DNA from 2 places in the Roseateles sp. NT4 genome. Region 1 is predicted to be linked to the other one. Evidence: riboswitches for the same ligand, from Rfam matches in the RefSeq annotation. Region 1 holds a riboswitch; the other holds the start of a gene.
The links. Region 1 has a riboswitch for cobalamin ahead of ACS5PN_RS30680 (TonB-dependent receptor domain-containing protein). Riboswitches for the same ligand answer to the same signal wherever they lie in the genome.
Positions count from the first base shown of each region.

Region 2: linked by a shared signal. The riboswitch ahead of ACS5PN_RS06430 (acyl-CoA thioesterase) and the one ahead of ACS5PN_RS30680 (TonB-dependent receptor domain-containing protein) in region 1 are both predicted to bind cobalamin.

Region 1 covers NZ_JBPZGZ010000008.1:129,127-133,275, forward strand. Annotated here, with positions in the region: gene ACS5PN_RS30665 (MdtA/MuxA family multidrug efflux RND transporter periplasmic adaptor subunit) at 1-1,267, opposite strand, end outside; gene pth (aminoacyl-tRNA hydrolase) at 1,349-1,981, shown strand; gene ACS5PN_RS30675 (hypothetical protein) at 1,978-2,388, shown strand; cobalamin riboswitch at 2,384-2,617, shown strand; gene ACS5PN_RS30680 (TonB-dependent receptor domain-containing protein) at 2,683-4,149, shown strand, end outside.
Region 2 covers NZ_JBPZGZ010000001.1:1,379,745-1,383,893, reverse strand. Annotated here, with positions in the region: gene ACS5PN_RS06435 (NF038122 family metalloprotease) at 1-501, opposite strand, end outside; gene ACS5PN_RS06430 (acyl-CoA thioesterase) at 700-1,443, opposite strand; cobalamin riboswitch at 1,577-1,784, opposite strand; gene ACS5PN_RS06425 (TOBE domain-containing protein) at 1,837-2,634, opposite strand; gene ACS5PN_RS06420 (ABC transporter ATP-binding protein) at 2,631-3,392, opposite strand; gene modA (molybdate ABC transporter substrate-binding protein) at 3,389-4,129, opposite strand; gene modB (molybdate ABC transporter permease subunit) at 4,126-4,149, opposite strand, start outside.

The DNA.
Region 1 (4,149 bases):
CCGCACCCGCACCACGCCCACGGCCACCACGGCCACCACCAGCACCGGAGGCCCCGGCCGCCGGCGCCTTGATGACCTCAGCCTTGCCGCCGTCGCGCAGACGGTCGGCGCCGTCGGTGACGACCTGGTCGCCCTCCTTCAGATCACCCTGCACGGCCGAAGCGTCGCCGTCGGTCGCCAGCACCTGCACCTTGCGCAGGGCCACCTGGCCGTCGGCCACGGCATAGACAAAGATGCCCTGGGAGCCGCGCTGCACGGCGGCTGTCGGCACGACCAGCACGCTCTTCAGCGTGTCCAGCTGCAGACGGACATTGACGAACTGGTTGGGGAAGAGGATGCCGTCCTTGTTGTCGAACAGCGCCTTGACCTTGATGGTGCCGGTGGTGGCGTCGATGGCGTTGTCGGTGCTGGCCACGCGGCCCTCGGCCAGCTTGGTGCGTCGTTCGCGGTCCCAGGCCTGCACGGGCAGGGGCTGCTTGTCGCCGAGCTGCTGGCGGATGCGGGCCAGGCGCGCATCCGGCACGGCGAAGACGACGGCGGCCGGCTGGGTCTGGGCGATGGTCAGCAGGCCGTTGGCGTCGCCCGGCGTCACGTTGTTGCCCAGGTCGGCCTGCTTCAGGCCGGCCTGGCCGGCGATGGGCGCCTGCACGCGCGTGTACGACAGCTGCAGCTTGGCGTTGTCCACGGCGGCCTGGTCGGTCAGCAGCGTGGCCTCGAGCTGGCGCACCAGGGCCTGCTGGGTGTCCAGCTGCTGGCGCGGCGCGGCGTCCTTGTTGACGAGGTCCTTGTAGCGGGCCAGGTCGGCGCGGGCATTTTCCAGCTGGGCCTGGTCGCGGGCCAGCGTGCCCAGGGCCTGGTCGCGGGCAATCTCGTAGGGCTTGGGGTCGATCAGGGCCAGCACCTGGCCGGCCTTGACGGGCTGGCCTTCATGGAAATAGATGGCCTTCAGCTCGCCGCTGACCTTGGCCCGCACGACGGCGGTGTTGGCCGAGGCGATGCTGCCGATGGCGTCGACGACGACGGCCATGTCGCGCTTCTGCACGGCGGCTGCCGTGACCGGCTGCGGCCCGCTGCGGCCGAAACGCCCGCCAGCCGGGCGGCCTGCGCCGCCGGCCCCGGAGGCGGCGGACGCCGCACCAGCCGGCCCGTCGGCAGCGCCTTCGCCCCCGCGGCCTTTCCACCACCACACCGCCGCGGCAAGGCCGATGACGGCCACTGTCACCCAGATCCAGGTCTTGCTTTTGCTCTTGGATTCCTTGTTCTGCATTCGGTCCGCTCCTGTTGCAGCCAAGTTTCCTGGCCGAATGTAGCTGCAGCATTGCTGAGCACGAAAGCTACGATTGCGCCCATGATCAAGCTGATGGTGGGCCTGGGCAATCCGGGTGCCGAGTACGAAGACACGCGGCACAACGCCGGTTTCTGGTGGATTGACGGCCTGGCGCGCGGCCTCAAGGCAAGCCTGCAGCCCGACAAGGCCTATCACGGCCTGGTGGCCCGGGTGAACAACGCCCCCGGCGCCAGCGGCCCGGTCTGGTTGCTGGAGCCCATGACCTATATGAATCTGTCGGGCAAGTCGGTCGCGGCCCTGGCGCGCTTCTTCAAGATCGCGCCGGAGGAGATCCTGGCCATCCACGACGAGCTGGACCTGCCGCCCGGCGAGATGAAGTTCAAGAAGGGTGGCGGCGACGGCGGCCACAACGGGCTGAGGGACATGCGGGCCCAGCTCGGCAGCGGCGACTTCTGGCGGCTGCGCCTGGGGATAGGCCACCCGGGCCACAAGGCCGAGGTGGCCAACTATGTGCTGCGCAAGCCGCCGCTGGCCGAGCGCCAGGCGGTGGAAGACTGCATCGAGAAGAGCTACGCCGCCGTCGAGCTGATGCTGAGCGGCCAGATGGACAAGGCCTTGGCCAAAATTCACGCCAAACCGCCGCGCCCCAAGCCCCCCAAACCCGAGCCGCCGGTAGACACTCCGGCTTCATGAGACCGCTGCTGCTGGTTCTGGTTCTTGCACTCACACTGCCGGTTCTGGCGCAGACGCAGACCCGCAGCGCCGCGGTCTACCGCTGCGGCCCCGAGGGCCGCGACCTGCGCGACTCGCCCTGCCCCGGCAGCGGCACGGCCGGCAACATCGAATACGACCAGCCCAGCAACGCCGACAGCAAGGCGGCGCGCGAGCGCCACTTCGCGGATGCCAGGCAGGCCGCCGTCCTGGCCCAGGCACGCCGGGCCAGCGAGGCCGAGGCCCGGCACCAGCGCGCCCAGGCCGTCGGCCTGCAGAGCCTGCCGCCACCCGCCCAGCCCGCCAGCAGCCCGCCGGTCACGCACCTGACGCCGCCCAAGACGGCCAAAGCGCACAAGCCTTCGGCCGCCGCCAGCCACCCCCGATAGAATGCTCGCCGTTGGTGCTCGCGCCCGCCTCCATGGCGGCCGCAGTTCAACGGGAATCAGGAGGACGAGCGGCCGCGCCGCAGATCTAACCTGAGCTGTCCCCGCAACGGTAAGTGGACGAGGCCCTCGAGCTTCTGTCTTTCGACCACATGGCCACTGGTGCGTGCACCGGGAAGGCGTCGGAAGTAAGTCCACCAGCCCGGATACCGGCCAACGACGGGGCTTCTGCGGAAGCCGTTTTTCAGCCTTGCTGCGGGGGTCAGCACGGCTGGGTGTTCGTTCGCGTCTCATTTCATGCCTCACTCCCTCCTCGCGGCCCGTCGGTCGCTGCTCGCCCTGGCCGCGCTGTCCGCCCTGGCTTCCTCCGCCCACGCCCAGAACAAGCTCGATACCGTCGTCACGACGGCCGCGCGCACGCCGCAGCGCCTGTCCGAGGTGCTGGCCGACCTGACCGTCATCACCCGCGCCGACATCGAGCGCCAGGCCGCCGCCAGCGTGGCCGACCTGCTGCGCAACAACGGCTGCGCCGAGATGGTCCGCAACGGTGGCGCCGCCTCCACGACCAGCCTGTTCCTGCGCGGCGCGGACACGCGTCACACCCTGGTCCTCGTCGATGGCGTGCGCATGGACTCGCAGTCCACCGGCGGCGCCAGCTGGCAGGGCATCCCGGTGTCCCAGGTCGAGCGCGTCGAAGTGCTGAAGGGTCCGGCCAGCGCCATCTACGGCTCCGACGCCGTCGGCGGCGTCGTGCAGATCTTCACCCGCAAGGGCGGTGGCCAGGTCAGTGCCGACTTCGGCGTGGCCTTGGGCACCCAGGCTACGCACAAGGCCGATGGCGGCCTGTTCGGCAGCCAAGGCATCATCGATTTCGCCTTCACCGGTGCCATCGAGGAGAGCGACGGCTTCAACTCCACCATCGACTACCCCGGCTCCTTCAGCTATGTGCCCGACCGCGACGGCTGGCGCAAATACCAGGGCACGGCCCGCGTCGGCGCCCAGCTGGCCGAAGGCCATCGCGCCGAGATCATCGCCATCCGCAGCCACATCAACGGCCAGTACGACGCGTCCAAGTCCAAGCCACTGGCGGACGACCGCAGCATCCAGGACACCGACGCAACCCGTCTGGCCTGGACGGCGCAGTGGATGCCGGCCCTGCAGACCCAGCTCAGCTATGGCGAGTCGCGCGACCGCTACGAGACCACGCCGTCGCCCTACCTGACCATCACCAAGGTCAAGAACCTGGCGCTGACCGGTTCCTACACCCTGGGCCAGGGCCAGCAGATCAACTTCCAGAGCGAGCGCATCGAGGACAAGCTCGAGAACAGCGGCCTCGTGACCGCCGGCGTCGGCAAGCGCCACCGCAACGCCATCGGTGCGGGCTATCTGCTCAATGCCGGCGCCTTCAGCCTGCAGGCCCATGCCCGCCATGACGACGACAGCCAGTTCGGCAGCGTCGACACCGGCACCCTGCTGGCCGGCTATGAAGTCGTGACCGGCCTGCGCGTCGTCGGCTCCATCGGCAATGCCTTCCGTGCCCCGACGCTGTACCAGCAAGGCACCGTCTACGGCCCCGACCTCAGCAAGCCCGGCGTCAAACCGCTGGAAGCCGAGCGCGGCCGCAACGTCGAGCTGGGCCTGAAGTACGGCAGCGGCGACACCGAGTTCAGCGCCACGGCCTACCGCAACCGCGTCAGCAACCTGATCATCTTCGGCGCGGCCGGCACCTGCCAGAGCGCCTTCGGCTGCTACCAGAACGTGTCG
Region 2 (4,149 bases), on a different contig from region 1:
GGCCTTGGCGTTGGCCGTGGTCAGGGCCAGCGTACTGTTGATGGCGTTGTCGGGAGCCAGTCGGGTGCCGCCGGCGACGTTGATGCCGGTCTGGTTGGCCGGTGAGAGATAGGACGGCACCAGGGCCGACACGCCGCCATTGCCGTTCAGCGGCGACAGGTTGGCCACGGCCAGGTTGTCCAGCGCACTGGTCTTGGTGGCGTTCAGCGCGCTGTAGTAATCAGAGATGGGCACGAACTGGGACAGGCTGGAGCCGGTCGAGCCCAGCACGCCCGGCGGCAGCCCGCCGTAGCCCACGTTCAGTTCGATCGTGGCGTTGTTGGTGAGGACCGATTCCCAGTACTTCGCGGCGATCCTGAAGCCCACCTCGGCCTGCGTGCCGGTCACCTGGGCGGCGCCGCCGATGTCGTGCAGGATGATGGTGGCTGCACCTGCGGGTGCAGCCAGGGCAAATGCCGAAGCCGCCCCGACGATGAATGACTTGATTGCCGCGTTGGCCATTGAACTTCCCTGTCTATGCGAGTGAGCACGAATGAGGCGCGGATGCTAGTGCGCAAATCACGGGCGCCCGCACGGGGAAACGATGTGAGCCCCCCTGGCTGAGGGGGTGAGCAACGGCCTGGTGGGCACTGGCTTGTCGGGTTAGGGGGGCGGGTGACGTGGCCAGTCCCAGCCCTGACCAGGACGCCGGTGCCCGCATTACTCAACCGCCACGAAAACCAGTCGTCCCGAGGTGCAGTGGCGCCGTTCGCCCGTGCTGGGCGATTCGGCCCACATCTCCACCTGGACCTGCACGGAGCGGCGGCCGACGCCCGTCACGGTGGCAGTCACCTCGACCAGTTCGCCCACATGGGCCGGCGCGCGGAAGTCCAGCTTCTCGCTGGCGGCCATGACGATGGTGCGGCGGACCTGACGTGTCGCCGCGACAAAGCCGGCCTTGGCCATCCACGCCATGGCCGGCCCGCCATGCAGCAGGCCGCGATGGTTGGCGTGACCCGGAAAGACGATCTCGGCCACCAGGGCGGAGGCCAAGGTCGTGTCGGCGGGCAACGCTGCCTGCGCTACAACGGCAGCGCCATCCCCCTCGCCGGCCTGTCTCACCATCACGAACTCGCCGCTCAGGCAGTCGGTTCGTGTGCCGCTGAGCAGGTCCTCGGCAATCAGCCGTGTGTGCACGGTGACGGAGCGGCGGCCTCGCTGGAGTACCGTGCCATGGCATTCCACCAGATGCCCGGATGGCGCCGGCGCGGCGAAGTCCAGCTGGCCGACGGATGCCGTGACGACCGATCCGCGCAGTGCCTTGCTGCCCATGATGAAGGCCATGCGGTCCAGCATGGCCAGCGCCGCGCCGCCGAACAGCGTGCCGTGGTGGTTGGATTGATCGGGCCAGACCATGTCGACGACGACCATGGTGGCGGGGGCTTCGGTGATGTGATGGCTCAAGCGCTTCTCTCCAAAAGGAGGCGGAGGCTTGGCAAGACCAGGCACCACGGCGGCGCCACCCGGGCGGCGCAAGCCCCGAGCAACACGCGCCACGCGGCGGCGGTTCTTGCTCGGAGACACCCCGCCCCAAGACACAAACATGCGCCGCGCGGCAGGTCTCCTGGCTCTCGGGTCGCTGCCTCGCGCGCGCCTTCCCGGCACAAGGCCAGTGGCTATGGCGCGCGAAGCTCGCCGATCACAGTTGCGGGGGCAGCCACAGCATGAGCCGCCGATGACGGCTCTTCTGTCGTTCCCTTTTCATCCCTGCCGTCAGGCAGAGAACCGCGGGCGGGAAGATTATGGCGGGCGGGGCGTCGGGCCCCCGGAGCCTTTCCCAAAACCGCCCAGCACATCCTAGCCGCGCACGGCCAGCATGACGGCGTGGGCCTTGAACACGGCCGTGGCCTGCTGGCCGGCGGCCAGGCCCAGCGCATCGACGGCGTCATTGGTGACGCTGGCGGTGACGACGGCGCCGCCCGGCAGCGTCACGCCGATCAGGCTGGACACCGCGCCGCGCTGCACGCGCGAAACCGTGCCGGCGAGCTGGTTGCGGGCCGACAGCTTGTAGCCGCCGAAGTCGGTCACCAGCACGACCTCGCTGGACTTCACCAGGGCCAGGGCCTCCTTGCCGGTCTGCACCTGCAGTTCCTGGGCGGCCAGGGTCGTCAGCGAGGCGGTGATCTCCTGGCCGCCGTCCAGCGCGACGCGCACCGTCGTCGTGGCCGGGCCTGGGTTGACGCCCGCGATGCGGCCGAGAAACTGGTTGCGAGCGGTGGTCTTCATGGACATCCTCCTCAGCAGGGCGGTGAGCCCCGGTTGTTCGTTGAGCCAGGCTTCCTGTTCACCCAGGAAAGCGGCGAGTCGCGACTGTAGGCCGCGCCACGCGACGAGCAAGGCCTGACCCTCAGCGGTCAGCTGGGTGCCGCCGCCACCGCGGCCGCCGGTGGCCGTCTCGACCAGCGGCGAGTGGGTCAGCGCGCCAGCGGCGTCCAGCACCAGCCAGGCGCCCTTGTAGCTGTAGCCGGCCGCACGCGCGGCCTTCTGCAGCGAGCCGGTCAGCGCCAAGGCAGCCAGCAGGTCGAAGAAGCGGCCGTCCAGCCGGCCTGCCAGGCGCAGTTCGCCTTGCAGCAGCGGGTGGTCGCCGGGGTTCATGGCAGCTGCATCTTCAGGAAGTCGCGACGCTGCTGTTCCCCGGGCCGCAGCGAGCTGCTGTCCAACAGCTCGCGGCCCTGGCCCTTGTCCAGATCGACCTCGCCCGTGATCCGGCCGCCGTCGACGACATAGGCGCGGTTGGCCAGCGCCGCCACGTCGTCGAGGTCGTGGGTGATCATGACGGCCGGGATGCCCCAGCGCTCCCGCACGGCGCGCAGCTCATCGCGCAGTTGCTGGCGCAGCATGGGGTGCAGGGCCGCGAAAGGCTCGTCCAGCAGCAGCACCTGCGGATTGCAGGCCAGGGCCCGGGCCAGGGCGACGCGCTGCTGCTGGCCGCCCGACAGCGTGGCCGGCTTGCTGCCCGCCATGGCTGTGAGGCCGAAGGACTCGATCAGCTCGTCCACGCGCGCCGCGTCGTCGGCTTTGAGGCGCCGGCGCCAGCTCGTCAGGCCGAAGCCGATGTTGTCGCGCACGCTGAGGTGGGGAAACAGGGCGTAGTGCTGGAAAAGATAGCCGACGCCGCGGGCCTCGGGTGGCAGGTTGATGCCGGCCGCCGTGTCCAGCAGCGCGCGGCCGTTCAACTTCACATGGCCCGCCTGCACGGGCAGCAGCCCGGCCATGGCCTGCAGCGTCAGCGACTTGCCCGCGCCCGAGGGACCGTAAAGGGCGACAAAGGGCGCATCGGTGGCAAAGCCGATGTCGAGGTCGAAGCGGCGCTTCGCGTCACTGACGGAGAACTGGAGTCGGACGTCGATCAAGGCTTGGCAAAACCGTACTTGGCCAGGATGGCCTGGGCCTCGGCCCCACCGAGGTAGTTGACGAAGTCTCGCGCCAGCGCGGCCTGCTTGCTGTCGGCCACGACGGCGGCGGGGTAGGTGATGGGCGCGTGGCCGCCCACCGTTGCGGCGACGCGCACCTTGTCCTTGGCAATCTCGGCGTCGGTACGGTAGACGAAGCCGGCCTCGACCTCGCCGCGCGCCACATAGTCCAGCACCTGGCGCACGTTGTCGGCGAAGACCAGCTTGGGCGTCACGGCCGACCACAGCTGGGCCGTGCCCAGGGCCTGCTGGGTGTAGCGGCCCACCGGCACGGAGGCGATCTTGCCGACGGCGATGCGGCGGACCTCGGGCTTCTTCAGGTCGGCCAGCGCGGCGATGGCGGGCGCACCCTGGGTCGGCGTGACCAGCACCAGGGAGTTGGCCGCGAAGTCGCGCCGCGTGTCAGTGGCGATGAGCTTCTGGTCGGCACCGCGGTTCATGGTCTCCTGGTCGGCGCTGACGAAGACGTCCACCGGCGCGCCTTGCGCGATCTGCTGCAGCAGCACGCCCGAGGCAGCGAAGTTGAAGCGCAGCGTGGCGCCCGGCTTGCCGGCCTCGAAACCGGGCGCCATCTCCTTGAAGGCATCGGTCAGGCTGGCGGCGGCCGAGACGGTCAGCTGCTGGGCGCCGGCAAGCAACGGCAGTGAGAAGGCGAGGGCCGCGAGCAGTCGTTTCATGGCGAGGGCGGGCGTTGCAG